3 regions of the Modestobacter versicolor genome follow, and region 3 is predicted to be linked to each of the others. Evidence: predicted binding sites of a transcription regulator. Region 3 holds the regulator's gene; each other region holds the start of a gene.

Region 1 (9,381 bases), on a different contig from region 3:
CGGCGACGTCGTCGCGCTGGCCCGGGGGAGCTGGGCGTTCACCGACGTCGCCACCGAGCCGCACAGCTCGCTGCTCGCCGCGTTCCACGGCTCGCTCACCCCGGCGGAGCTGGCGATCCCGCTGCTGGCCGCCCGGGGCCGCGCGCTCCGCTAGTCAGGCCGGCGCGGCGACCTGCAGCGCCAGCGGGTGCCAGGTGCGCCAGTGCCCCGGGTTGGGTGCAGCGCAGGTCAGCCGGTGCGCCGACGTCGACAACCGGCTCTCCAGGGTCACCAGCACGTCGCCGGCCGGCCCGGCGAGGGTGACGTCGAACCGGTCGATGCCCGGGGCCGGGGCCGGCAGCGCGCGGACCCGCCGGGGCGGCAGGTCGTGCACCCCAAGCAGGCCGAGCTCGCCGCGGGCGTGGTGCTGGGCCGCCTGGGCCGCGGGCACCAGCCCGGCGCGGCCGCGCAGCCACGGCAGCGCCACCTGGCCGGCGGCGTGCGCGGCGACCAGGGCGCTGCCGTCCTCGGGCACCTGCCCGTAGACGAACCCCCAGGGCAGGACGACGACGTTCGCGGCGAACCGGTCGCCGCCCAGGTGGCTGGTCTCCCACACGTCGACCGGCGCGCCGCCGGCCGGCAGCGCCCGGGCCAGCGGCCGGCCGCGCACCGCGCAGCAGACGTCGTGCGCGCCGTGCGTGCACACCAGGTAGGTGGGCGTGGTGGACGGCGTGCCCACCGACCCGTCCCACGGCACCTCGAGCAGGTCGGCGTCGGTGTCCCGGGTGGACCACCAGATGGTCTCCACGCCGGGGGTGGTGTCGGCGACCGCCCACCGCCGCCCGGAGGCCGACAGCCGCTCGCCGGCCCGGCGCACCAGCTGGACCCGGACGCCCAGCTCGCGGGCGCGGGCGGCCAGCCGCGAGGCCACCCGGCGGTCGAAGCGGGACTCCAGCAGCGCGTCGCGCCCCCACGGGCCCGGCTGCTCGACCAGCAGCCAGCGGCGGGCCGGCGGCGCGGTCGCCACCGGGGAGTCGCCGCGCAGCAGCGCCTGGACCGAGCAGCGGGCGTCGTCGAGCCGGCCCGCGGGGGTGGAGCGCAGCACCGGTGCCTCCGGCGCCCGGCAGAACTCCGGATCGGCGCTCACCGGTCCGGTCGGCTCAGGCCCCACCGGTGTCGCCACGACCCCCATCGTGCCCGGTCGACCCGGCCCGGGCGTCGGGCACCACCGCGATCGACTCGGTCACCAGCCGCCGGGCCAGGGTGAGCTGGTCGGCGGCGTCCAGGCCGGGCAGGTCGCCGACCTTCAGCTCGCCGGCGGCCAGCAGCGCGGCCAGCGCCGGCCGGGTGTCGGCCGGCAGGTCGTGGGTGCGCCGCCCGGCGACCAGCGCGACCCGGTCGCCGTCCGGCTCGCGCAGCTGCAGCCGCAGCAGCGGGCGCACCCGCAGCACGGTGCCGGCGGTCAGCGCGGCGGCGGCGCCGGACTGGGCCAGCGGCGACACCGGGGCCGGGCGCACCTGGGCCCAGGTGCGGGCCCGCAGCGCGTCGGCGACGGCGGCCGGGTCGACCTGCCCCAGCCACCGCTGCAGCCCGGAGAGCACCGCGGCGACGTCCTCGGTGGTGCTGCCGGGGTCGGCGAGGTCGACGCCCAGCGGCAGCGAGCCGCGCAGCGCGGGGTCCTCGGCGGCGAGGGTGCGCACCAGGTCCAGCGCCGACTCGACCGCGCCCCAGCGGGTCACCGAGTGCACGCCGACGGTCAGGTGGGCGCTGATCTCGCCGAGCGCCACCGCCGAGTGGATGTAGCCGCGGGGCAGGTAGAGGGCGTCGCCGGGGCGCAGCACGGTGTCGATCACCGGCGCGCGCTCGGCTGCGGCGGCCACCTCCGCGAAGCGGTCGGTCCACGGGTGGGTGCGCAGCGGGTCGGCGAGCACGGGCGCGTGGATGGTCCAGTGCTTCTCGCCGGCGACCTGGAGGACGAAGACGTCGTGCACGTCGTAGTGCGGGGAGAACCCGCGTGAGGACGGCGGCGTGACGTAGGCGTTGACCTGGGTGGGGTGCCCGAGGTCCTCGGCGAGCTGGCCGGCGAAGTCGACCAGCGGCGGCCACAGCCGGTGCAGGCCCTGCAGGACGACGGTGCTGCCCTCGGCGAACAGCCGGAGCACCGAGTCGGAGGACACCTGGTCGGCGATCTCGGCGCCGGCGCCCTGCGAGCTGGTGAAGCGCTTGGCGTCGACGACGGCGCCGTCCTTGGCGATCCGCAGGAAGGGCGTGCGCAGGCCGCGGGTGCTCAGCAGCTCGTCGACGGCGTCGAGGTCGAGGAGGTCGGTGAAGGTGCCGCCGAGCTCCTCGGCGGTGGAGAGCAGCGGCCGGCGCGACCAGTGCTCGGCGGCGAAGACCTGCGGGTCGACGCTGATGCAGCGGCGCAGCGCCGGGCGGGCGCCGCCCTCCCGGGGGGAGGACGGCGCCCGGTCCTGCCGTTCACGGTCGGACACGCTCAGGCCGAGCCGTCCGCGCCACCGTCCTGCTGCCCCGGCGTGCCGCCGCCGGCGCCGGAGTCGAGGGGGCCCTCGGCGCCGCCGTCCGCGCCGCCGTCCGCGCCGCCATCGGCACCGCCGTCCGCGCCGCCATCGGCGCCGCCGTCCGCGCCGCCATCGGCGCCGCCATCGGCACCGCCGTCAGCGCCACCATCGGCACCGCCGTCAGCGCCGCCGTCGTGCTGGCCCGTGGTGCCCTCGGCACCGCCGTCGGCGGGGCCCTCCGTGCTGGTCATGTCCTCGTCGTCGAGCGCCATGGCTCCTCCGATCGTCGGGGGTCGTGACCGCCGGACGGCGACCACCCACCGCAGTTCTACCGCGATGATCGACTCCGCACACCTGGCAGGGGTCCGCCGGCCCGCGACCGCGTGCCGGGGCGCCCGGCAGGCCCGCGACCGGTACTGTCCTCCCATCGGTCGAACAGGTGTTCGACCACGAGGGGTGGGGGTGCGAGGTGTCCGATCGCGCTACCGGTTGCACCGTGCTGCACGTCGACATGGACGCGTTCTTCGCCAGCGTCGAGGTCCGCCGGCACCCGGAGCTGGCCGGCACCCCGGTCATCGTCGGCGGGGTGGGCAACCGCGGCGTCGTCACCTCGGCCACCTACGAGGCCCGCCGGTACGGGGTGCACAGCGCCATGCCCACCTCCCGGGCGCTGCGGCTGTGCCCCACGGCCACCGTGCTGCCGGGCGACCTCGAGCTCTACGCCGAGGTCTCCCGCTCGGTCATGGCGCTGTTCCGCACGATCACGCCCCTGGTCGAGCCGCTGAGCCTGGACGAGGCGTTCCTCGACGTCTCCGGCTCCGGGCGCCGGCTGGGCGACCCGGTGGCCATCGCGGAGTACATCCGGGCCCGGGTCTTCGACGAGCAGGGCATCACCTGCTCGGTCGGGGTGGCCGGCAGCAAGTTCGTCGCCAAGCTGGCCTCCACCCGGTCCAAGCCCGACGGGTTGATGGTGGTGCGCCCGGCCGAGGTCATGGACTTCCTGCACCCGCTGCCGGTGGGCGCCCTGTGGGGCGTCGGCCCCAAGACCGAGGAGGTGCTGCTGCGGCTGGGCCTGCGCACCGTGGGCGACCTCGCCCACGTGCCCGCGCGCACCCTGCAGCGCGCGGTCGGGCACGCGGCGGGCAGCCACCTGCACGAGCTCGCCTGGGGCCGCGACCCGCGGCGGGTGGTGCCCGACGAGCCCGACCGGTCGACCGGGGCGGAGGAGACCTTCGGCACCGACGTCGACGACCCCGCGGTCATCCACCGCGAGCTGCTGCACCTGGCCGAGCGCACGGCGGGGCGGCTGCGCTCGACCGGTCACCTGACCCGCACGGTGAGCATCAAGGTGCGCTTCGCCGACTTCACCACGATCACCCGCTCGCGCACCCTCAAGGTGCCCACCGACGTCGGGCAGGAGCTCTACGAGACCGCCCGGGCGCTCTACGACGCGCTGGGGCTCGACCGCGCCCGGATCCGGCTGGTCGGGGTCCGGGCCGAGGGCCTGGTGGAGGCCGGGAGCACCGCCCGGCAGCTCGAACTGGGCGCCCGCGAGCACGGCCGGCGGGACGCCGAGCTGGCCGCGGACCGCGCCGCGCGCCGGTTCGGGGCCGGCGCGGTCCGCCCGGCGACGCTGATCACCCGCACCCACCGTCCGGGAGCCGGTCCGGGTGGTCGCCGGCCCTCGCCGGGTTCGGGTCGCTGACCTGCAGTTCCGCCGGACCGGCCGGTTCTGTGTGCGGGACGACAGCCCCGACGGGTGTGTCGGTGGCGCCTCGCCTTTCGCACCCTGCAATCGGCTCGTATCCTCGGTGTCACTGCGGGCGGACTGCCGCCGGTGGCTTGTAGCACTGCGCACCTGGAGGTCGACGTGCCGCTCTCCGAGCACGAGCAGCGTCTGCTGGAGCAGATCGAGCGTGCCCTCGTCGACGACGACCCGAAGTTCGCTTCGACCGTACGTACCGGCGACCGCCGCCAGAAGGCCCGCCGGAAGGTCCAGGTGGGCATCGGGCTGGTCGTCGTCGGTCTGGCGGTGGTCCTCGGCGGGGCCGTGCTGCCCCAGGTCCTGGTCGGCGTCGCCGGCTTCCTGGTGGCGTTCGGCGGGGCCGCGCTCGTCGTCCTGAACTACAAGAACGCGACCGGCGCGGTCGAGGCCGGTGCCGCCCCCGGCCCGGCCGGGCGTCCCGGTCCCGGTCGCGGTGGCAAGGGCAGCTCCAAGGCCCGTCGCCAGCCGCTGAAGAACCGGCTGGAGGAGCGCTTCCGCCGCCGCTACGACCAGTAGCCGGTCCCCTCACCCCGCCAGCAGCCGCCGTCCTCCGGGACGGCGGCTGCTGCCGTTCGTGGCCGCCACTCCCTGGGCTCGGCGCCGTGGACGAGCGACGCGACGCCCTCGTGCTGCGGTACGCCTACCGGGACAGCGACGCGACCGGCGATCTCGCCGCCGACGTGGCCGGCTTCGCCGGGAGGGCGACGGCGTGGTTCGACGACGACGCCCTGCTGCAGTTCGCCGCCCGACTGGCGAGCCACGAGCCCGGCGACCCGGGGTTCTCGGTCGCCGGCGGCACCGGGTCGACGGGCACCATCGACCTGCACGTCGTGGTGGGGGTCCGCGGGCAGGTGACCGTGGTCGTCCGGCTGGCCACCGCGACCGATCAGCTCACCGCTCCTGGCCCGCGGCGAGGTGCGCATCGAGGTGCCCACGACCCACGGGTACCTGCACGCTCTCGCAGCCGGGCTGCGCGGCCTGGTGTCCGGAACGGTCGACGAGGCGCGGCTGGATGCCGTGCTGCCCGGCTGACACGGCCGCCCGCGCGATGCTCACCCCGCGACGATCATGGCGCCGCGACCACGCCGCGCCGTCCTGACCTGGTCCTGGCGCCATGATCGCCGGTCTGTGAGGGGCGGGCGGGTTCTTCGTCAGGCGGCGCGGAGCGGGCGGGGGGTGCGGGCGGTGACCCAGCGGCCCGCGTCGGCCAGCGTGGACGCCGGCCAGACGTTCGCCCGCAGCCGCTGGCCCCGGGTCGCCTGCCGCAGCAGTCCCCGCCGCACGGTGCGCAGCGCGGTCGCCGCGGCCGGGTCGGCACCCGCCGTGCCCGGCGGCCCGTACACCGCCCGCTCCTGGGCGAGCGCGAGCGTGCGCACGGCGGTGACCGCGGCCGGCTCGGCGCCGCTCAGCTGCTCGGCCAGCTGCCGGGCGAGCTGGCGGGCGGTGGAGGTGCCGGTCACGGTGATGCCCAGGTCGGTGGTGGTGGCCAGCAGCTCGGCCCACAGCTCGCCGGGCGTCCCGTCGTCCAGCCGGCGGCGCCGGGTGCGGCGGCGCTGCAGGGCAGGGAGCGCGGCCAGCGCGAGCACCAGCGCCGCCGCCCCGGTGCCGGCCAGCCAGGGCAGCGGTGAGGGGTCGTCGGCCAGGGCGTCGGTGTCCAGCGGGGTGAACTCGTCGTCGCGGTCGAGCTCGGCCGTCGGGCCCGAGGGCAGCGGCAGCTCGGCGCCGGGGACGGGCGGCTCGACCACGGTCTCGTCGACGGTGGCGTCCACCCGAGGTGCCCAGGGCAGCTCGACGGCGCGGTTGGCCGCGATCGGCGTGGGGTCGAAGGGGATCCAGCCGATCCCGGCGAACCAGGCCTCCACCCAGGCGTGCGCGTCGTCGCTGGTGACGACCCGGGCGCCGTCGGCCTGCTCCTGGCCGGGGGTGTAGCCGAGCACCACCCGGGCCGGGACCCCGGTCGCCCGCACCAGCACGGCCATCGCCCCGGCGTACTGCTCGCAGTAGCCGCGCTTGAGCCGGAGGAAGTCGGCCAGGTCGTCGCCGGTGGTGCCCGGCGTCGTCGACAGGCTGTAGACGAAGTCGTTGGCCGGGTCGGTGAAGTGGTCGAGCACGGCGCGCACCCGGTCGTAGGGGGTGCGGGCGCCGGTGCTCAGCTGGGCGGCCAGGTCGCGGACGCTCGGAGCCAGCTCGGGCAGCTCGGTGTACCGGAGCATGTCGTCGTCCGGGTCGAGCGCGGGGGCGGCCTCCAGGTCCTCGACCGAGGGCTCGGGCTGCTCGGCGACGACCTCGTACTCCAGGTCCTCCGTGGTCACGTCGCGGCCGAAGACCGTGCTGCCGGCCCGGTCGAAGCGCCAGTCGTCGTCGGCGGCGTCGCGCACCTCGACCTGCTGCGGCGAGTAGGGCACCGGCAGGAACTGGTCGTCGTGGTCGAGCACGGTGATCCGCTCGCGCACCTCGCGGCTGGGCGTCCGGCCGGGCAGCGGGGCCAGGGGCCGCTCCTGGGCGATCGACTGCTGGCCGTTGAGGTTGGTGAGGTGCCAGCCGTCCTCGTCGTACTCGTCCAGGGCGACCGCGCGCAGGTAGCCGGGGTCGTCGACCGACGTGTCCAGCGACAGCAGGTCGATCGGCTCGGGCAGGTTGAGCTGGCCCTGCATCTCCGCGACCGGGTCGAGGGCCGAGCCCACCCCGTCGCCGGTGCCCGAGCCGCCGATCCCGCTGGCCAGGGACCCCTCGGCCAGCGTCGGCACGAACAGCGGCAGCACGAGCCCCGCGACCAGGGCCAGCGCGCCGGTGCGCAGCGCGGGCAGCGTGCCGGTGCCCAGCGGTGCGCCGCTGCCGCCGTCGGCGCTCGTCCCCAGCCGGCCGCGCTGGTCGGCCCAGAGCAGGACGGCGAAGCCGGCGGCCGGGGCGGCGAAGGAGATGAACGCGACGCCGCCGGTCACGGTGCTCACCGGGACGCAGTAGAGGACCAGCAGCCCCAGGCCGCCGAGGGCCGGCTGGCGGGCGGGCACGGCGAGCAGGTCGACGGCGAGGGCCACGAGCGCGACGAACAGCGTGGTCAGCGCCACCAGCCCGCTCAGCGGCAGCGCCGGGGTGGCCTGCTCGCGGATCTCCGCCAGGCCGTCGCCGAGCAGCGCGAGCAGGTCGCCGACGCTGGCCGGGGTGGGCACCAACCCGGCCCACGACTGCTCCGGGGTGAAGATCCGGGTCAGGACGACGAGCACCAGCAGCAGCTGCCCGGCCGGCACCAGCGCGCGGCCGAGTGCGGGGACGGCAGCGCCGGGGCCCCGTGACTCGGCCAGCCGGGCCAGGCCGGCGCGCAGCGCGATCCCACCCAGGGACACCGCCGCGACGACGACCACCACCGGTGGGATCCACGAGCGGGCGGCGAACACCGGGTCGAGGGCGAGCGCGCCGAGCCCGACGGCGACCCCGGCGGCCACCGCAGTGCTGGCCCGGCCCTGCGCGGCGCGGGGCAGCTCGTCGGCGTCGCGGCTCATGCCGGCACCTGCCCGGCGGCGCTGCCGGCCGCGCTGATCGACGGCGCCCCGTAGGTGGCCGCGCCGCCCAGCCCGGTCTCCGGTCCGCTCAGCCGGCTCCACACCTCGTCGACCGACTGGTCCGGCCGCGCCTGCACGACCTGCCAGCCCGCGCTGCGCAGGAGGTCGGCCGCCTGCCGCTGCTGGGTGCACAGCTCCGCGCGGGCGGCGGGGGCGAGCGGCCGGCGGCCCCGGGTGACCCCGGCGTCCAGCCACGCCTCGGGGTCGACCAGCACGGCGACGTCGGTGCCGGGGCCGGAGCGGGCCCGGACCAGCGCGTGCACGTCGTCCGGCCCGACCAGGCCGAGCAGGCAGATCGCCGGCCCGTCTACGCCGGCCCGGCGCAGCGCCTCGATGCCGGCCTGCAGCCCGGCGTGCCGGGAGCCGCCCAGCTCGGCCAGCCGCTCGAGCAGCTCCTCGGGGCCGAGCGGGCCGCGCCCCAGGGCCGGGGTCAGCTCGCCGGTCTCGGTGACCACCCGCAGGCCGGCGCCCCGGCGCAGCAGGTGCACGCCGATGCTGGCCGCGGCCTCCACCACCCACTCCAGGGTGTCCGGTGGGGCGGCGGGGTCGCCGGGAGGGCCGGTGACCTGCCCGCCGGTGAGGTGGGCGGTGAGCCGGGAGTCCAGGAACAGGCTGGCCGCCGCCCGCCAGGGCCGCTCCTCCAGCCGCACCATCAGCTCGCCGGTGCGGGCGGTGGCCCGCCAGTGCACCAGCCGCAGGTCGTCGCCGTAGCGGTACTCGCGGGTGCTCACGTCGTCCTCGCCGTGCACCGCGATCGACCGGCGCGAGCCCTCGCCACCGTTGCCGCCGGCACCGGTGAGCGAGCCGCTGCCCTGCAGCGGCCGCACCCGCGGGGTGACCAGCAGGGCTGCGGTGTCGCTGCCGGCCGCGGTGCGCAGCACCAGCCCGAACGGGTCGACCAGCCGCAGCCGGACCGGGCCGAGGGAGAACCGGCCGCGGCGGCCGCCGTGCAGCCGGTACCGCAGGGGCGCGGTGGCGCCGCTGGCCAGCCGCTCCACCACGAACCGGGGCCGGGTGGCGAGCTCCGGCGGCAGCTGCTCGGTGAGCACCCACAGGCCACCGGCCCGCCGGTCGGTGTTGGCCACCTCGAGCAGCACGTCGGCGTCGTCGCCCCGGGGGAGCCGCGCGGGGGTCACCGTGCGGCGGGTGGCGATCCGGAACCGCTGGCGGGCCACGCCGAGGGCGGAGATCACCGGCAGGGCGAGCACGAACACGGCCAGCTGGACCAGCGCGCGCTCACCGAGCAGCGCGCCGAGCAGGCCGAGGGTGATCCCCCCGGCGACCAGGCAGCGGCCGCGCAGGGTCAGGGAGGAGGCGGCGTCGGCGATCCGGGTGCGTGCCATCAGCGGGGCGCGCTCAGCGGGTGCGGTGGACCGGGACCGTCGCCAGCAGGTCGGTGACCACCCGTTGGGTGTCCCGCCGGGCCAGCGCGGCGTCGGGGGTGAGCAGCAGCCGGTGGGCGAGCACCGGCACCGCCATGGCCTGCACGTCGTCGGGGAGGACGTGGTCGCGGCCGGCCAGGGCGGCGGTGGCCCGGGCGGCCCGCAGCAGCTGCAGC
Region 2 (9,381 bases), 220 kb from region 3:
CGCCCTCGGCGACGGCCGCGACGTCGCGGTGGCCAGCGTCATGTGGGCCAACAACGAGATCGGTGCGGTCAGCGACCTGGCCGCGCTCGCGGCGGTCGCCCACGAGGTCGGGGTGCCGCTGCACACCGACGCCGTCCAGGCCATCGGCCAACTGCCGGTCGACTTCGCCGCGAGCGGCGTCGACGCGCTGACGATGACCGGGCACAAGCTCGGCGGCCCGATGGGCGCCGGCGCGCTGCTGCTGCGCCGCGACGCCGAGTGCACCCCGCTGCTGCACGGGGGTGGCCAGGAGCGCGACGTCCGCTCGGGCACGCTGGACGTCGCCGCGATCGTCGGGCTCGCCGCCGCCACCCGGAGCGCCGTCGACGACCGCGTCGAGCGGGCCGCGCGGGTCAGCGCGCTGCGCGACCGGCTGGTGGCCGGTGTGGTGGCGCAGGTGCCCGACGCCCAGCTCAACGGCCCCGCCCTGGACGACGTCGTCGCCGGCGGCCCGGGGCGACTGCCCGGCAACGCCCACCTGTCCTTCCCCGGCGCCGAGGGCGACGCGCTGCTGATGCTGCTCGACGCCCGCGGCATCGAGTGCTCCACCGGCTCGGCCTGCAGCGCCGGCGTGGCGCGGCCCAGCCACGTGCTGCTCGCCGCCGGCGCCGACCCGGCCCGGGCGCGCAGCTCGCTGCGGTTCAGCCTCGGCCACACCTCCACCGGCGCCGACGTCGACGCCGTCCTGGAGGTCATCGCCCCGGTCGTCGAGCGCGCCCGCCGCGCCGGCATGGGCGGGCACTGACCGTGCGCCTGATCGCCGCGATGAGCGGGGGAGTGGACTCCGCGGTCGCCGCCGCGCTGGCCGTGGAGGCCGGGCACGACGTCACCGGCGTCCACCTGGCGCTGTCGCCGGACCGGCAGACGCTGCGCAGCGGCGCCCGGGGCTGCTGCAGCGTCGAGGACGCGCACGACGCCCGCCGGGTCGCCGACGAGCTGGGCATCCCGTTCTACGTCTGGGACCTCGCCGACCGGTTCCGCGAGGACGTCGTCGAGGACTTCGTGGCCGAGTACGCCGCCGGCCGCACGCCCAACCCGTGCCTGCGCTGCAACGAGAAGATCAAGTTCTCCGCGGTGCTGGACCGGGCCCGGGCGCTCGGCTTCGACGCCGTCGTCACCGGCCACCACGCCCGGCTGGCCGACGGCGAGCTGCGCCGCTCGGTCGACGCCGCCAAGGACCAGTCCTACGTGCTGGGCGTGCTGACCGCCGACCAGCTCGCCGGCGCTGTCTTCCCGCTGGGCTCGATGACCAAGGAGCGGGTGCGCGAGCTGGCCGCCGAGCGCGGCTACGCGGTGGCCACCAAGCCCGACTCGCACGACATCTGCTTCATCTCCGACGGCGACACCCGCGGCTTCCTGGCCCGCCGGCTGGGCGAGCAGCCCGGGCCGGTGGTCGACGCCGCCACCGGGGCGACCGTGGGCACGCACGCCGGCGCCTACGGCTTCACGATCGGGCAGCGCCGCGGGCTGGGCGTCAGCGCCGGTGACCAGCGGCCCCGGTACGTGCTGGGCATCGAGCCGGTCAGCCGCACGGTCACCATCGGCACCGCCGAGCAGGCCGAGGTCGACGAGGTGCTCACCGGCACGCCGAGCTGGACCGGCCCGGTGCCCGACCTGCCGTTCCGTGCCTCCGTGCAGCTGCGCGCGCACGGCGCCCCGGTGCCGTGCGAGGTGTCGGCGGCCGAGGACGGCGGGCTGCGGATCGCCCTCGGCTCGCGGCAGCGCGGGGTGGCCCCGGGGCAGTCCGCGGTGCTCTACGCGCCGGACGCCGAGCGGGGCGACCGGGTGCTGGGCCAGGGCGCCGTGTTGCGCGCAGGTGAACGGCGCCGGGCGAGTTCCGGCTCGCTCTTGGCTGACTGACAGCCAGCAGCTAGCTTCGCTGTGCAGCGCGAAACGGCCGTGGTCGTTCGCCCCGCTACTGAGCTGTCCTAGCGAACCCGCATGCCCAGGCCGCCCGTCGGGTGGTCTGTCCTGCCTGTCCAGTGGAGGACTCCTTGCGCCGAACGCGCCTCTCCGTGGCGGCCCTGACGGTGGCCGCAGCCGCCGTCGTGGGCCTGCCCGCGGTGGCCTCTGCCAGCCCCGCCGGTCCCGGCAAGCCGGCGGCGCCGGCCGCCGACGTCCCGGTCCAGCTGATGACCGTGAACGACTTCCACGGCCGGATCAACCAGCCCACCGGTGCCGACGGCCAGGGCATCCAGCCCGGTGTGGACGGCGCCTACGGCACCGCCGACGACGTCGCCGTCCCGGTCGGCGGCGCGGCCACCCTCGCGGCCACCGTCGACGAGGCGACGGCAGCGTTCGTCGCCGCCGGCGGCACCGAGAGCTCGTCCCTGCTGGTCGGGCTCGGCGACGTGGTCGGTGCCTCGCCGTTCGAGTCCAGCGTCTTCCGCGACGAGTCCACGCTCGAGGTCGTGAACGCGATGGGCATGGACGTGTCGGTCGTCGGCAACCACGAGTTCGACCGCGGCACCGAGGAACTGCGCCGCATCTCCGGGGCGACCGACGGCCAGGCGACCGACGACGTCACCGCCTGCGAGGGCGTGGACCCCGGCGTGACCGGGTGCTTCACCGACAGCACCGGCGAGCAGTTCGGCGGCACCGACTTCCCGTACCTCGCGGCCAACGTGGTCTCGAAGGAGACCGGGGAGCCGATGCTCCCCGCGTACGAGGTCATCGAGGTCGGCGGCGGCCAGCGCATCGGCTTCATCGGTGTCGTGACCGACACGACGCCGACCATCGTCTCCCCGGGTGGGATCGCCGACGTCGACTTCCTCGACGAGGCCGAGGCGATCAACCGGTACGTGCCCGAGCTGCAGGCCGAGGGCGTCGAGGCGATCGTGGCCCTGGTGCACGAGGGCGGGGACAACACCGGCGCCAACGGTGCCGACCCGAACGGCTGCGACCAGCTCAGCGGCGACGTGGTGGGCATCAACGAGGACGCGTCCGCGGCCGTCGACCTCATCGTCACCGCGCACAGCCACCAGGCCTACAACTGCCTGCTCGAGGACCCGGCCGGTCAGCCCCGGCTGGTGACCCAGGCCGAGTACTACGGCCGCATGTTCACCGACATCCGGCTCACCATCGACGGCACCACCGGTGACGTCGAGCGGTACTGCGCCGACTACCGGGCGGCGAACACCCTGGTGGTCCGGGACGGCGAGGACGCCGGCATCGCCGGGATCGTCGGCTTCTGGACCGCGCAGGCCGCGGAGGCGGGCAACCGGGTGGTCGGCGAGGCCACCGCGGACATCCGCCGGGCCGGCTTCTTCAACCCCGACGGAACGTTCACGGCGGTCCGGGACGGCGAGTCCAGCCTGGGCAACCTGGTCGCGGAGATGCAGCTGCAGGCGCTCCGGCAGGACCCGAGCTTCGGTGACCCGGCCATCGCCTTCATGAACCCGGGCGGGCTGCGGACCGACGTCCTCGCCGGTGAGGTCACCTACAGCGAGCTGTTCAACGTGCAGCCGTTCGGCAACACCGTCAACGTCGTCACGCTGACCGGTGCCGACATCCGCGCCGTGCTGGAGCAGCAGTTCCAGGCCGGGGGGCCGCGGGGCAGCCGGCTGCAGCTGGGCACCTCGCAGGGCTTCGCCTACGAGTACGACCTCAGCCAGCCCTACGGGCAGCGGGTCGACCCGGCCACGATCACCCTGGACGAGGTGGTCATCGACCCGGCCGCCGAGTACCGGGTCGCGGCGAACTCCTTCCTGATCGGCGGCGGCGACAGCTTCACCGCCTTCACCCGGGGCACCGACCCGGCGACCGGCCCGGTCGACGTCGACACCGCGGTCGCCTACTTCGAGGCGAACTCGCCGGTGTCGCCGCCGGCGCCCGACCACGGCACGGCGGTCACCTTCACCACCGCGCCGGCCCCGGCCACCGGTCTGGGCGGCACGACGGCGCCGCCGGCCGAGGTGGGCACGGTCGCGGGCACCAGCGGGCTCACCGGCCCGGAGGGCGTCGGCCCGAACTGCGACGCCGCCGCCGTCATCAGCGACGACACCCCGTTCCGCGGCGACAAGCTGACGGTCACCGGGACGGCGTTCGCCCCGGGGGAGAAGGTCACCGCGACGCTGAACACCGGCGCGGTGCTCGGCACGGCCACCGTCCGCGCCGACGGCACGGTCGTCGTCACCAAGCGCGTGCCGGTGGTCCTGCCGGCCGGCACGTACACGGTGACGCTGACCGGCTCCGCCACGGGGGAGACGGCGAGCGACACGTTCACCCTCGACCCGGTGTGGCGGGAGCTGCTGAAGCGGCTGGCCGAGCTGCTCGGCCGCTGAGCCCCACCCGCTGCCGGGGACGCTGACCGTCTCGGGGAGCGTCGGTCGAGCGGGCTACGGTCGTGACCGTGACCCCGCCGACCGACCTCCCCGACGACCGCAGCGCGCCGGGCAGCGAGCTCGACGAGAACGACCGGAGGCCAGTCCCCCTCAGCTGGGGGCCGGCCTCCGGCGTCGGTTCGCTCCCCGGCACCGACCCCGTCGAGGCGATGCGGCTGGTGGCCGGCGAGCTGCCGGACTTCCCGCACCTGCCCGAGCTGCCGGGGCGCGGTGCCGGGGCCGACATGATCGGCCGCACCGCCGCGCTGCTGGTCGACCTCTACGTCGACCTGACCCCGGCCGGCTGGCGGCTGGTCTCCCGGCCGGGCGCCGACCTGCGCCGGGCCCGCGAGATGCTGGCCCGTGACGTCGACGCGCTGTTCGAGGTCGCCGAGCGGTACACCGGCCCGCTGAAGCTGCAGGTGGCCGGCCCGTGGACGCTCGCCGCCGGGCTGGAGCGCACCCGCGGCGACCGGGCGGTCGTCGACCCCGGCGCCCGTCGCGACCTGGCGCAGTCGCTCGTCGAGGGCATCGCCGCGCACGTCGCCGACGTGTCCGCCCGGGTGCCCGGCGCGCAGGTCGTCGTCCAGCTCGACGAGCCGTCGGTGCCGGCCGTGCTGATCGGCGGACTGCCGACGGCCAGCGGCTTCGGCAAGCTGCCGGCGGTCGAGTCGCACGTCGTCGAGGAGCAGCTCACCGCGCTGGTCGACCGGGTGCCCGCGCCGGTGGTCGTGCACTGCTGCGCCCAGCGCGCGCCGCTGGACCTGTTCCGGGCCGCGGGCGCCGCCGGGCTCTCCTTCGACCTGGGCACGGTGCAGGACCTGGACGCCGTCGGCACCGCCGTGGAGGCCGGCACGCACCTGCTCGTGGGCGTCGTCCCGGGCACCGACGCCACGCTGCCGAGCCCCAAGGCGACCGCCAGCCGGCTGGGCGGCTGGTGGCGAGAGCTGGGCTTCCCGGCCGAGCAGCTGCACACCGCCGTCACCCTGACCCCGGCCTGCGGTCTGGCCGGCGCGAGCCCGGCGCACGCCCGGGCGGCCATGGCGCACGTGCGCGAGGCGGCGAGGTACCTGCTGCCGGAGTGACCCTCAGCCGACGGTGCCGACCTCGGCGACGGGCGTCCCGTCGCGCGGGCACGCCCACCACGCTGCGCCGTCGTGCCGCTCGGCCCGGAGCGGGTGCGTGCCCGGGTGCTTCGGGCAGGGTGGCCAGTCGGTCCGCCCGCTGACGGCCAGCTCCTCGACCGCCCACTCCTGCACCTGGTCGGTCACGTCGACGACCTGGTCGACGAGGGAGGCATCGCGGAACACCCGGATCCCGACGCCGCTGCCGCCCGCGCTCCAGAGCATCGCCGTGGCGGAGTCGGTGCTCTGGTCCCAGTCGCTGTCCTCGAGCCGGGCGGGCAGCGGTGCCCCGGTGCGGCGGAGGTCGCGCAGCACCGGCACGAGAGCTGTCTCCAGCTGCGGGTCCACCCGACGAGCCTGCAGGTGACCGCAACCGAGTTGGCTCCCTCGGCGCGGTGTCAACGGGCGTTGTGCATCTGTGGACGGGCTTCTGACCTGGGGATACGGGTGGTCGCGGCTCACCTGTTCGGCTAGACTTCGTACACGTGTTCGAGTCGGTCGGGAGGTGTCGTGAGCGAGTTGCGGTCGGTCCTGGACGCGCTCGCTGGCGACGACCTGCACGACCTCACCGACGGTGAGGTGTTGGATCGGGTCGCCCTGCTGGTCGCGGTCGGGAACCGGGTCGCTGCGGAGCTGACCCGCACGGTGCGGCACGCGGAGACGACGCAGGCGGCGGAGCACGACGGGCTGAAGAGCATGCGGTCGTGGCTGATCGGCCATGCCCGGCTGGCGCCGGCGGAGGCGTCGCGGGTGGTGCGGTCGGGGCGAGCGTTGGAGCACTTCCCGGCGCTGGCCGCGGGGTTCGCCGAGGGTGCGGTGACCGCGGCGCAGGTCGATGTGGTCGCCTCGGTGGTTGGCGAGCGTGAGCGCGGTCAGGCGGCCGAGCAGGGGGTGGATCTCGCGCCGTTCGACCAGGCGTGGACGGCGGTGGCCGAGGGTGCGCCGCACGCGATGCTGGTCACCGCGGTGCAGGCGTTCGGGGCCGCCCTGGACCCCGATGGTGTGGAGCCGGACCCGACCGAGGGACGCCGGCTGACCATTGCGCGGCACACCGACGGCAGTGTCACCGGCCGGTTCGACCTGGACGCGGTGGGTGGGGAGAAGGTGCAGGCGGCGATCGAGTCGATCGTGCAGGCCTCCCGCCCGAAGGGGGATGACCGGACCCGCGGGCAGCGGAACGCCGACGCCCTCGTCCAGCTCTGCGACAACCAATTGGCCGCCGGCAGCCTGCCGACGCTGCGGACGGTGAAGCCGCACGTCGTGGTGACCCTGGACATGGACGACTTCGCTGACTCGGCCACCGGCCCCGGTGCGGCGGCGACCGGGTTCGGTGCCCGGATCTCCGCCGCCCGGGCGCGCTGGCTGGCCTGCGACGGCACCGTCTCGCGCATCGTCATGGGCCCGGACGGGCTCCCACTCGACGTCGGGCGCACGCAGCGCGTGGTGCCCGCGCACATCCGGCGGGCGGTGGAGCAGCGCGACGGGCACTGCGTGTTCACCGGCTGCACCGCCCCCACCCACTGGTGCGACGTGCACCACCTGGTGCACTGGCTGCACGGCGGCGACACCTCGCTGCACAACTCAGCGCTGCTGTGCGAGCGGCACCACACCAAGGTCCACCACGGCTTCCGCGTCGAACGGGATCCCGGCGGGCGGTGGCGCACCTGGCGACCCGACGGCACCGAGATCCGCCTCGGTCCGGACCCCGTGCGGATCCTGGTCGGTGCGCGCCCTGGCCCGGTGACCCCCTCGGGTGACCGTGCGTCGCCGTCGGTTTCCCGTCGGACCGGCCGGTTACGGTCTGCTCCGTGAGCACCGAGGCAGAGGTGGAGCAGGAAGCGGTCGACAGGCCCGATCAGCCGTCGGTCGAGGCCGCCGTCGAGCGGGAGGACCTCACCGAGGTCCCCGACGACGCGCGCACCCGGCACCGCGACATCTCCGAGGAGCTCGACCGGTACGCCTTCGCCTACTACGTGCAGGACGCCCCGCTGGTCAGCGACGGCCAGTACGACGAGCTGATGGCCGAGCTGAAGGCGCTCGAGGCCGCCCACCCGGCGCTGGTCACCCCGGAGTCGCCGAGCCAGAAGGTCAACGGCGGCTTCGGTGCCACCTTCGCCCCGGTCACCCACCCGGAGCGGATGCAGAGCCTGGACAACGTGTTCAGCTCCGACGAGCTCTCCGCCTGGGCCGCCCGCGCCGAGCGCGACGGCGCCACCGGCGCCGGCTGGCTCTGCGAGCTGAAGGTCGACGGCCTGGCCATCGACCTGGTGTACGAGCGCGGCCGGCTGGTCGGCGCGGCCACCCGCGGCGACGGCGTCACCGGCGAGGACGTCACCGCCAACGTGCGCACCATGGCGGTCGTCCCGCAGCAGCTGGCCGGCGACGACGTCCCCGAGTTCCTCGAGGTGCGCGGCGAGGTCTACTTCCCGGTCGCGGCGTTCGCCGAGGTCAACGCCGGGCTGGTCGAGGCGGGCAAGGCGCCCTTCGCCAACCCGCGCAACGCCGCCGCCGGCTCGCTCCGGCAGAAGGACGCCCGCGAGACCGCCAAGCGCCCGCTGAGCATGGTCGTGCACGGCATCGGTGCCCGCCGCGGCTTCGAGCCGCAGCGCCAGTCCGAGGCCTACGAGCAGCTCAAGGCGTGGGGACTGCCGGTCAGCTCGCGCTACGCCGTCGTCGACGACCTCGAGGGCGTCTGGGCCTTCATCGAGCGCTACCGCGAGCAGCGGCACTCCGTCGAGCACGAGATCGACGGGGTCGTGGTCAAGATCGACCAGGTCTCGCTGCAGCGCCGGCTCGGCTCGACCAGCCGGGCGCCGCGCTGGGCCATCGCCTTCAAGTACCCGCCGGAGGAGGCGACCACCAAGCTCCTCGACATCAAGGTCAACGTCGGGCGCACCGGCCGGGTCACCCCGTTCGCCTACATGGAGCCGGTCAAGGTCGCCGGCTCCACGGTGCAGCTGGCCACGCTGCACAACGCCAGCGAGGTCAAGCGCAAGGGCGTGCTGATCGGCGACACCGTGGTCATCCGCAAGGCCGGCGACGTCATCCCGGAGGTGCTCGGCCCGGTCGTCGCCGCCCGCGACGGGTCCGAGCACGAGTTCGAGATGCCCACGCACTGCCCCGAGTGCGGCACCGAGCTGCGCCCGGAGAAGGAGGGCGACGCCGACATCCGCTGCCCCAACGCCCGGTCCTGCCCCGCGCAGCTGCGGGAGCGGGTCTTCCACGTCGCCGGCCGCGGCGCCTTCGACATCGAGGTGCTCGGCTACGAGGCAGCCATCGCGCTCCTGGAGAGCCGGCTGCTCACCGACGAGGGCGACGTCTTCTCCCTCGACGAGGAGGCCCTCCGCCGCACCGACTTCTTCACCAAGAAGGACGGCACCCTCTCGGCCAACGGGCAGAAGCTGCTGGCGAACCTGCAGACCCGCAAGGACGTCCCGCTCTGGCGCGTGCTGGTCGCGCTGTCCATCCGGCACGTCGGCCCGACCGCCGCCCAGGCGCTGGCCCGCGAGTTCCGCTCGCTGGACCGGCTGCAGGAGGCGGGGGAGGACGAGCTCGCCGCCGCGGAGGGCGTCGGCCCCACCATCGCCGCCGCGGTCCGTGACTGGTTCGCCGTCGACTGGCACCGCGACGTCGTGGAGAAGTGGCGCCAGGCCGGCGTCCGGATGGCCGACCCGGAGTCCGACGACGGCCCCGGCCCGCTCACCGGCGTGACCGTCGTCGTCACCGGGTCGCTGCGCGACCACAGCCGGGACTCCGCCATCGCCGCGATCCAGGAGCGCGGCGGCAAGGTGACCGGCTCGGTGTCGAAGAAGACCGGCTTCGTCGTGGTCGGTGCCGACCCGGGCAGCAAGTACGACAAGGCGGTCTCGGTGAAGGCGCCGATCCTGGACGACGAC
Region 3 (9,381 bases):
TCCTCCTGCTCCGGGTACGTGCTGTCGGGCATGCAGACACCGGCCGCGCCCGGGATGTGACAGCGGTGGACCGGAGTTGCGGCGGTCGTGCTGCTGGCCGGGTGCGGCAGCGCCGCGGTGGAGGGCCCGACCGCCGCGGCGTCGTCCACCGCGTCGAGCGGTCTCCCCGCCGGGACGCCTTCTGCGCCGGCCACCTGGACCGGACCGACGGCGACGGCAGCAGACCCCGGCTGCTGGAGGCGGCCACCCTTCTCGCGCTGTCCCCGGACCAGCCGACGGGGGCGCGTCCCACCGAGACGACGTGCTCGGGGACCCGGGCGGTGGTCGGCGTCACCGGTCCGGGTCAGGCGCAGGACGTCCTGCTCTTCGGGTACGTCGACGGGCAGTGGCAGCCGGTGGACGAGGCCGAGGCGTGCGCCGCCGGGGACAGCCTCCCGGCCGCCGTCGTCCAGTCCGTCTGCGACGCGGGGTGAGGGCGCCCCGCCGCGGCTGAGTCGTTCCCCGGAAAGGGCACCGGCCCGGTCCTGCTGAGCAGGACCGGGCCGGGTGTCATCGGAGCTGGCTGGTGATCAGCTGCAGCCGCTGGTCGAGCCGCAGCCCTCGCAGACGTAGCAGCTGCCGGCCGGACGCATCTTCGTGCCGCAGGTCATGCACAGCGGCGCGTCGGTGGCGGTACCGGTGACCAGCTCGAGCAGCTCGGCCGAGGAGTGGGCCTCCTTGACCGACTTCGGACCGGCGGGGGTGACCTTCTCCTCCACCTTGGCGGTCTCGATCGGCGCGGAGCCGCGCAGCTGCTCCAGGTCGACGTCCTCCTCCTCGACGACCGCGGGGGTCGAGGCGGAGGAACCGTAGCCACCGGCCACCTGCGCCGCGCGCTCCTCGGCGGTGAAGATGCCCAGGCCCGCCCGCTGGTCGACAGACAGGTGGTCCAGCGCCAGGCGACGGAAGATGTAGTCCATCACCGACTGGGCGATCCGGATGTCCGGGTCGTCGGTCATGCCGGCCGGCTCGAAGCGCATGTTGGTGAACTTCTGGATGTAGGTCTCCAGCGGCACCCCGTGCTGCAGGGCCAGGGAGATCCCGATCGAGAAGGCGTCCATCACGCCGGCCAGGGTCGAGCCCTGCTTGCCCAGCTTCAGGAAGACCTCGCCGAGGCTGCCGTCCTCGTACATGCCAGCGGTCATGTAGCCCTCGGCGCCGGCGACGCTGAAGGACGTGGTGACGCTGGTGCGCTTCTTCGGCAGCCGCTTGCGGACCGGGTGCGCCAGCGCGGTGGCCGGCGCGGCCTCGACGACCTCGGCCTCGGCCTTGGTGCCGTCGTTCTTGCCCTTGCCACCGGACAGCGGCTGGCCGACCTTGCAGTTGTCGCGGTAGATCGCCAGGGCCTTGATGCCCATCTTCCAGCCCTGGAAGTAGATGTCCGCGACCTCCTCGACGGTGGCCGACTCCGGCATGTTGACCGTCTTGCTGATCGCGCCGGAGATGAACGGCTGCACCGCGGCCATCATCCGGACGTGGCCCATCGGGGAGATGGACCGCTCGCCCATGGCGCAGTCGAAGACCGAGTAGTGCTCGGGGCGCAGGGTCGGGGCGTCGACGACGTGGCCGTGCTCGGCGATGTACTCGACGATGGCCTCGATCTGCTCCTCCTGGTAGCCCAGGCTGCGCAGCGCCCGCGGCACCGTCTGGTTGACGATCTGCATCGAGCCGCCGCCGACCAGCTTCTTGAACTTGACCAGCGAGAAGTCCGGCTCGATGCCGGTCGTGTCGCAGTCCATCATGAAGCCGATGGTGCCGGTGGGCGCCAGCACGGAGGCCTGCGCGTTGCGCCAGCCGTTCTCCGTGCCGAGGGCCAGGCACTCCTGCCACTGGGCGGTGGCGGCCTTGAGCACGTCGGCGTCGTCGGCGCCGACCGGGCGGATCGCGTCGTTGGCCGCGGCGTGCTTGCGCATGACCCGGGCGTGGGCGTCGGCGTTGCGGGCGTAGCCCTCGTAGGCACCCACGACGCCGGCCAGCTCGGCCGAGCGGCGGTAGGCGGTGCCGGTCATCAGCGAGGTGATCGCCGCCGCCAGCGTCTGGCCACCGCGGGAGTCGTAGGCGTGGCCGGTGGCCATCAGCATCGCGCCGAGGTTGGCGTAGCCGATGCCCAGCTGGCGGTAGGCGCGGGTGGTCTCACCGATCGGCGCCGTCGGGAAGTCGGCGAAGCAGATCGAGATGTCCATCGCGGTGATGATCAGCTCGACGGCCTTGACGAAGTTCTTCGAGTCGAAGGTGCCGTCGTCCTTGAGGAACTTCATGAGGTTCAGCGACGCCAGGTTGCACGAGCTGTTGTCCAGGCTCATGTACTCCGAGCACGGGTTCGAGGCGTTGATCCGGCCCGTCTCCGGGTTGGTGTGCCAGTCGTTGATCGTGTCGTCGTACTGGATGCCCGGGTCGGCGCACTCCCAGGCCGCCTTGGTGACCTTGCCGAACAGCTCGCGGGCGTCGACGGTCTCGATGACCGAGCCGTCGGAGCGGGCCCGCAGGCCGAACTCGGTGCCGTTCTCGACCGCGCGCATGAACTCGTCGTTCACCCGGACCGAGTTGTTGGCGTTCTGGTACTGGACGCTGGTGATGTCCTTGCCGCCCAGGTCCATGTCGTACCCGGCGTCCCGCAGCGCGCGGATCTTGTCCTCCTCGCGCGCCTTGGTCTCGATGAACTCCTCGATGTCGGGGTGGTCGATGTCCAGGACGACCATCTTCGCCGCGCGGCGGGTGGCGCCACCGGACTTGATGGTGCCCGCGGAGGCGTCGGCACCGCGCATGAAGGAGACCGGGCCGGAGGCGGTGCCACCGGAGGAGAGCAGCTCCTTGGAGGAGCGGATGCGGGAGAGGTTCAGCCCGGCACCCGAGCCGCCCTTGAAGATCAGGCCCTCTTCCCGGTACCAGTTCAGGATCGAGTCCATCGTGTCGTCGACGGCCAGGATGAAGCAGGCGCTGACCTGCTGCGGCGAGGCGGTGCCGACGTTGAACCACACGGGCGAGTTGAAGCTGAAGTACTGGTGCAGCAGCATCCAGGTCAGCTCGTGCTCGAAGACCTCGGCGTCGGCCTCGCTGGCGAAGTAGTCGTGCTCGCGGCCGGCCGCGCCGTAGGTCAGCACAACCCGGTCGATCAGCTGGCGCAGGCTCGTCTCGCGCTGCGGGGAGCCCACCGCACCACGGAAGTACTTCGTGGTGACGATGTTGGTGGCGTTGATGCTCCACTCGGCGGGGAACTCGACGCCGCGCTGCTCGAAGTTGATCGAGCCGTCCCGCCAGTTGGTCATGACGACGTCACGACGCTCCCAGACGACCTCGTCGTAGGGGTGGACGCCGGCGGTCGTGAAGACGCGCTTGACCTTCAGGCCCTTCCCGCGGACGGGGGCCTTCGCCGTGCGGCGGTTCCGGCTGGGAGAGAGGCGGTCGGCTGTCTCGGTCAAAGCGTGCTCCCGTGGTGAGGGGTCTGCGGGTGTGCAGGGCGGTGGCTGGGGAAGGTCGGCGGACGCCGAGAGCCGGGGTGCCGGGCGGCCCGGGGTCGGGCGCGGGGCGGACTAGCGGGGTGGGGCAGTGCCGGCGTCGTCGCCGGGGGGACCTGCGTCGGCGGGGTCGGGGCGCAGCCGCTTGAGCTCGGCGATCTCCTTCTCGAAGTCGGCTGCGGAGGAGAAGGAGCGGTACACGCTGGCGAACCGCAGGTAGGCGACCTCGTCGAGGTAGCGCAGCGGGCCGAGGATCGCCAGGCCCACCTCGTTGCTGGGGACCTCGGCGGACCCGGTGGCCCGGACGGCGTCCTCCACCTTGGCGGCGAGGACGGCGAGCTGGGCCTCGTCGACCGGGCGGCCCTGGCACGCCCGGCGGACGCCCGCGATGACCTTGTTGCGGTCGAAGGGCTCGCTGACGCCGCTGCGCTTGACGACGGCGAGCACGGGCTCCTCGACCGTCGTGAACCGGCGACCGCACACGGGGCACGAGCGACGGCGCCGGGTGGTGGCGCCCTCGTCGGTCTCCCGGGAGTCGATGACCCGGCTGTCAGGGCTGTGGCAGAACGGGCAACGCACCGGGGGCACCTCCTCGATCGGCCGCTCGGAGCGGCTGCCGCGGCGCTTCCTGTGGACCCGCCGGGGGACATCCGGTGGATGCCCTGGGGGTGACCTGGGGAAGCGCCTGTGGACGGAACTACATCTCTGTCACTACAAGATGTAGGGGTGAGGTTAGCCCCGTACCCCTACAGATACGCAACCCCAACCGGGCGTGTCGTGTTCCTCCGTCGCGCAGGCCCCGCCCGCACCACCCGTGGGCCCCGTGGGCAGCGGCCCGGCGGGGCGTCGTCACGGCAGCTGCAGGACCTGGCCGGGCACCAGCTCGACCGCGTCGAGGTCGTTGGCGTCGACCAGGGCGTCGACGACGGCGCGCCGGTCCTCCTCGGGGGCGACCTCGCCGGCGATCGACCACAGGGTGTCGCCGGGCTGCACGACGACCGTCGACGAGCCGGCCAGCTCCAGGCCCCCGTCGGCCTGGCCCAGCTCCACCGCGACGGTGGCCACCGCGATGGAGAGGCCGATCGCGATGGACAGCCCGGACAGGGCCCGGCGGCCCCGGCGGGTCAACCGCAGCGGGCCGGGGGCAGCTGCGCGGGGGTGGGCGGCCGGGCGCGGGAGGGCCGCCGGCTCGACCGCGCAGCCGCCGCGCACCGACCGGCCACCCCCCAGCCCGTCGAACCGGGCCGGCCGCGCGCCGGGGCGGACCGCGTCGCGCCGCACGGGCGGGGCCACCGACTGCGGCCCACGGCCGGCCGGCGCGACACCCCGCGCGGGGACGGGAGAGGAGGCGGGGACGCTGCGCTGGGGGCTGGCCATCGGGGGACGCTCCTGGGTGTGACGGTGCCGGGCGGGACGACGGGCGGCCGACCAGGCATCGAGCACCGTGCTCGAACGCCTGTTCGATTCGAACGCCTGTGCGATGTCTACCGCACGGGTCCGACAAGTTCACCCCCGACACGGCACTTCTTCGAACACCTGTTTGAACTACACGGGTGTGACCCGCTACCGTGCTCCTGCGATCGAGACCCGGTCCGCCCGTCCCCGGCCCCGCCGGGGCCGCGGCGGGGCACCGGTGACCGACGCACCGGGAACGCTGCCCCTGGCAGCCGGACGAGGAGGACACATGGCGGCCGACGGCCCGACGGCAGGCAGCGGCAAGGCCCCCTCCCGGCGCAGCCGCGCCGGTGCGGACACCGCGGAGGGCGCCGGCACGGGAGCGGCGATCCGCGAGTTCCCCGACCGCGGTGAGGCCGGCGACGGGCTGACCCAGCGCCAGCGCCGGGTCCTGGAGGTCATCCGCGACTCCATCGAGCGCCGCGGGTACCCGCCGTCGGTCCGCGAGATCGGCGAGGCGGTCGGGCTCTCCTCCGCCTCCTCCGTGGCCCACCAGCTCTCGGTGCTGCAGCGCAAGGGCTGGCTCCGGCGCGACCCCAACCGCCCGCGCGCCCTCGACGTGCGCCTCCCCGGTGAGGCCGCCGCGGCCGCGGCGAGCGCCGAGGCCTCCGCCGAGGCGCTGGCCGCCGCGGGTGGCGCCAGCGGCGTCGACGAGGCGTCCGCCCCGCGTCCCACCTACGTGCCGCTCGTCGGCCGGATCGCCGCCGGTGGCCCGGTGCTGGCCGAGCAGGCCGTCGAGGACGTCTTCCCGCTCCCCCGCGAGCTGGTCGGCGAGGGCACGCTGTTCATGCTCAAGGTGGCCGGTGACTCGATGGTCGACGCGGCCATCTGCGACGGCGACTGGGTCGTCGTCCGCCAGCAGCCGACCGCGGAGAACGGCGAGATCGTCGCGGCGATGATCGACGGCGAGGCGACGGTGAAGACCTACAAGCGCCGCGACGGGCACGTCTGGCTGATGCCGCACAACGAGGCGTACGAGCCGATCCCCGGCGACGACGCCACGGTGCTGGGCCGGGTCGTCACCGTCCTGCGCCGGGTGTGAGGACGCCCCCTCCCGGACGGGGAGGGGGCGACACCCGCCCATCGGGTGGGCAGTGGTCAGCCGGCGCTGCGGCGACGGCGCAGCTTGCCGCCGATCCACACCAGCCCGGTGGCCACCAGTGCGGCGATCAGCCCGGCGGTCAGCGGCGTGACCTCGTGGGTCAGCGTGGCCGCCGCGGACTCCTCGTCCGCCGGTCCGGTGGACGCTGCCGGCGCCAGCTCGCCAGCCGCCGGCAGGAGCGTCACCACGGCGGGGAGCCCCTCACCCGACACCAGCAGGTCGCGGTCGTTGGCCGCGAAGGCGATCGCCTCCCCCTGCGGTGACTCGGGCAGGGGCACCCGCACCGGCGGCAGCGCCAGTGCACCGGCGACGTCGGAACCGCTGAGCGGCCAGACGTAGGCGTCGGTGTAGGTGCGCAGCGCGATCCGCTGGCCGTCGGCGGAGACCGCGCCGCCGGTCACCATCAGCTCGCCGGCCCGCCCGACCGGGCCACCGGGGGTGCCGGTGAGGGTGAAGCCGAGCTCGAGCACCCGCGACATGGGCACGGTGGCCCCGTCGGCCAGCGGTGCGTCGGGGCGGTAGACCGAGCTGGCCCCGAGCACCTCCTTGGTGACCAGGTACGGCGTGCCGTCGGGTGCCAGCAGGAGCGCCTCGGCGTCGTGCGCCCCGTCGGGGTAGGTCAGCCGGGTGAGCGTGCTGCTGCCGTCGGCCCGCAGGCCGATGAGCGCCACGGTCTCCCGGGTCTGGGTGTTGTCCCCGGTGTCGGCCAGCCAGATGGTGCCGTCGACGCCGAGCGCCATGTCCTCGGGGTCGTAGGGGTCGACGTCGGCCGAGCGCACGTCGCCGACGGCGCACGAGCCGTCGAGCACGTAGACCTCGGCACGGTCGCCGCCGTCGTTCAGGGCGAGCATGGCGTCCCCCGCGCTGACCAGACCGGAGAGCTCCGGCAGTCGCGGGTCGGCGATCTCGCAGCGGGTGGCGGCGGTCCCGAAGGCAGCGGGCTCGGCGCCCTCGGCGGCGGCGGGGCCGGCCGTCAGCACGGTCAGCAGCAGCCCCAGGGGTGCGCAGAGGGCCGCGCCCCCCGCCCAGGTGCGGCGGCCGGCGCGGTCAGGCGTGCGATCGGCCCGCTCTGGCACGGACCCAGCGTGACACCAGCAGCGTGTCCAGTGCATGAACCACGCCCAACAACAGCAGGCCCACGGCCAGCCCGACCACGGCATCGGTGACCCAGTGGAAGTCCAGCGCCACCATGGCCACACCCGTTGACAGCGGCCCCAGCACGCTGAGCAGCCAGGCGGTGCGCTGCGCCCACGCGGGCAGCCCGAACTCGACGGCCTGCCAGCGGGCGACACCCCACATCAGCACGGCGTTCGCAACGTGGCCCGAGGGGTAGCTGGCGCCGTCGCGGTGGAAGTAGGACCCCGGGTAGGCCGGAGCGGTGCGGCCGGCGCCGTACTTGAACGCGTAGACCACCGCGGTCAGCAGCGCCAGGGCCACCACCACCCGGATGAGCGGTACGAGCGTGCGCTGCCGGACGGCGAGCCACCCCACCAGCCCGGCCAGCACGATGAGGATGAAGCCCCGGCCACCGGCCTGGGTGAACACCCAGACGAACCAGTACGCGCCCGAGTCGCGGAGACCCCAGCCCTTGACGACGTCGGAGACCTCGACGTCCAGCTTCTCCAGCCAGCCGCCGCTGAGCAGGTCGACGGTCACCCCGAGAGTCACCAGCACCGACAGTGCGAGCACCCACCACGGCGGCCGGCCGACGCCGATGACGCCGCCCGGTCGGCCGGCGGGCGAGCCACCGGCGGAGCCCGCCGACGGCTGCACGTGGCTCCTGGTCACCGCGTCACGGTACCGGGGCCGTGACCTCCCCGTGACCCTCCCGGTGGTGGGCCGGGCGCGGCGCACCACCGGGAGCAGGGTCTAGACGCCCGCGACGGGGACGGCGTAGTCCACGAGCAGCGCCGCGAGGTCGGGCTCGACCCGGGCGGTGAGCCGCGTGCCGGTGGCCTCGTGCCGCTCCTCGACGACCTCGCCGTCGCGGTGCACCCGGGCCACCAGGTCACCCCGGTCGTAGGGCACCAGGACGTCCACGTCGACGTGCGGGTGCGGCAGCCGCGCGGCGATGACGTCGCGCAGCGCCTCGATGCCCTCGCCGGTGCGGGCGGAGACCCACGCGGCACCGGGCAGCGCCTGGCGCAGCGCCAGCACGTCGTCCTGCGACATCGCGTCGACCTTGTTGACCACGATGAGCTCGGGGACCTTGGTCGCGTCGATCTCGTTGAGGACGACCCGCACCGCGTCGATCTGGCCCAGCGGGTCGGGGTCGGCGCCGTCGACCACGTGCACCAGCAGGTCGGCGGCCGCCACCTCCTCCAGGGTCGACCGGAAGGCGTCGACCAGCTGGTGGGGCAGGTGGCGCACGAAGCCGACGGTGTCGGTCATCGTGAACTCGCGGCCGTCGGGGGTCTGCGCGCGGCGGACCGTGGGGTCCAGCGTGGCGAAGAGCTGGTCCTGCACCAGCACCCCGGCGTCGGTGAGCCGGTTGAGCAGGCTGGACTTCCCGGCGTTGGTGTACCCGGCGATCGCCACGCTGGGCGTGGAGTTGCGGTCGCGGGAGTTGCGCTGCGTGGTGCGGGCGGTCGCCATGCCGGCGATCTCCTTGCGCAGCTTGCTCACCCGGGCGCGGATCCGGCGACGGTCGGTCTCGATCTTCGTCTCACCCGGGCCGCGGGTACCGATGCCGCCACCACCGGCGACCCGGCCACCGGCCTGCCGGCTCAGCGACTCACCCCAGCCGCGCAGCCGCGGCAGCATGTACTGCATCTGGGCGAGCTCGACCTGGGCCTTGCCCTCCCGGCTGGTGGCGTGCTGGGCGAAGATGTCCAGGTCAGCGCGGTCCGGTCGACCACCTTGACCTTGAGGATCTTCTCCAGCTGGTTGAGCTGGCCCGGCGCCAGCTCCCCGTCGCAGATCACGGTGTCGGCGCCGCTGGCGGCGACCACGTCGCGCAGCTCGGCGGCCTTGCCCGAGCCGACGTAGGTGGCCGGGTCGGGCTTGTCGCGGCGCTGCATCAGCGCGTCGAGGACCTGGGAACCGGCGGTCTCGGCGAGGGCGGCGAGCTCGGCCAGCGAGCGCTGGGCGTCGGCCGCGGTGCCCTCGGTCCAGACGCCGACGAGGACGACGCGCTCCAGGCGGAGCTGCCGGTACTCGACCTCGGTGACGTCGGTGAGCTCGGTGGAGAGCCCGGCGACCCGGCGCAGGGCGCCGCGCTCCTCCTTGATGTAGGAGCCGGTGGTGTCGTCGGGGGCGTCCCACTGGTCGGCCGGGGCGGGCCGGGCACCGGCGGCGCGGGCACGCGCGGCCTTGTCGACCCGGGCCTCG

Evidence for each region. Region 3 encodes LexA, which represses DNA repair genes until DNA is damaged. Its sites were predicted from a motif close to TCGAACANNTGTTCGA; they were not measured.
Region 1: a site for LexA is predicted at 2,930-2,945, ahead of dinB (DNA polymerase IV). Genes of this name have one in related genera too.
Region 2: a site for LexA is predicted at 5,963-5,978, ahead of FHX36_RS21235 (HNH endonuclease signature motif containing protein). Genes of this name have one in related genera too.

What each region holds. Positions count from the first base shown of each region.
Region 1 covers NZ_JACIBU010000001.1:1,404,193-1,413,573, reverse strand. The annotation lists gene FHX36_RS06840 (alkaline phosphatase family protein) at 1-154, shown strand, start outside; gene FHX36_RS06835 (ferredoxin family protein) at 155-1,126, opposite strand; gene FHX36_RS06830 (JmjC domain-containing protein) at 1,140-2,471, opposite strand; gene FHX36_RS06825 (hypothetical protein) at 2,474-2,770, opposite strand; gene dinB (DNA polymerase IV) at 2,995-4,203, shown strand; gene FHX36_RS06815 (DUF3040 domain-containing protein) at 4,336-4,779, shown strand; gene FHX36_RS06810 (hypothetical protein) at 4,767-5,198, opposite strand; gene FHX36_RS06805 (transglutaminase TgpA family protein) at 5,415-7,763, opposite strand; gene FHX36_RS06800 (DUF58 domain-containing protein) at 7,760-9,166, opposite strand; gene FHX36_RS06795 (AAA family ATPase) at 9,180-9,381, opposite strand, start outside.
Region 2 covers NZ_JACIBU010000002.1:256,521-265,901, reverse strand. The annotation lists gene FHX36_RS21260 (cysteine desulfurase family protein) at 1-784, shown strand, start outside; gene mnmA (tRNA 2-thiouridine(34) synthase MnmA) at 787-1,899, shown strand; gene FHX36_RS21250 (5'-nucleotidase C-terminal domain-containing protein) at 2,055-4,322, shown strand; gene FHX36_RS21245 (methionine synthase) at 4,391-5,446, shown strand; gene FHX36_RS21240 (hypothetical protein) at 5,450-5,833, opposite strand; gene FHX36_RS21235 (HNH endonuclease signature motif containing protein) at 5,996-7,297, shown strand; gene ligA (NAD-dependent DNA ligase LigA) at 7,294-9,381, shown strand, end outside.
Region 3 covers NZ_JACIBU010000002.1:41,106-50,486, forward strand. The annotation lists gene FHX36_RS20220 (hypothetical protein) at 102-473, shown strand; gene FHX36_RS20225 (vitamin B12-dependent ribonucleotide reductase) at 570-3,458, opposite strand; gene nrdR (transcriptional regulator NrdR) at 3,570-4,073, opposite strand; gene FHX36_RS20235 (LysM peptidoglycan-binding domain-containing protein) at 4,344-4,871, opposite strand; gene lexA (transcriptional repressor LexA) at 5,179-5,991, shown strand; gene FHX36_RS20245 (hypothetical protein) at 6,048-7,127, opposite strand; gene FHX36_RS20250 (phosphatase PAP2 family protein) at 7,099-7,839, opposite strand; gene hflX (GTPase HflX) at 7,921-8,886, opposite strand; gene FHX36_RS23185 (HflX-like GTP-binding protein) at 8,778-9,381, opposite strand, start outside.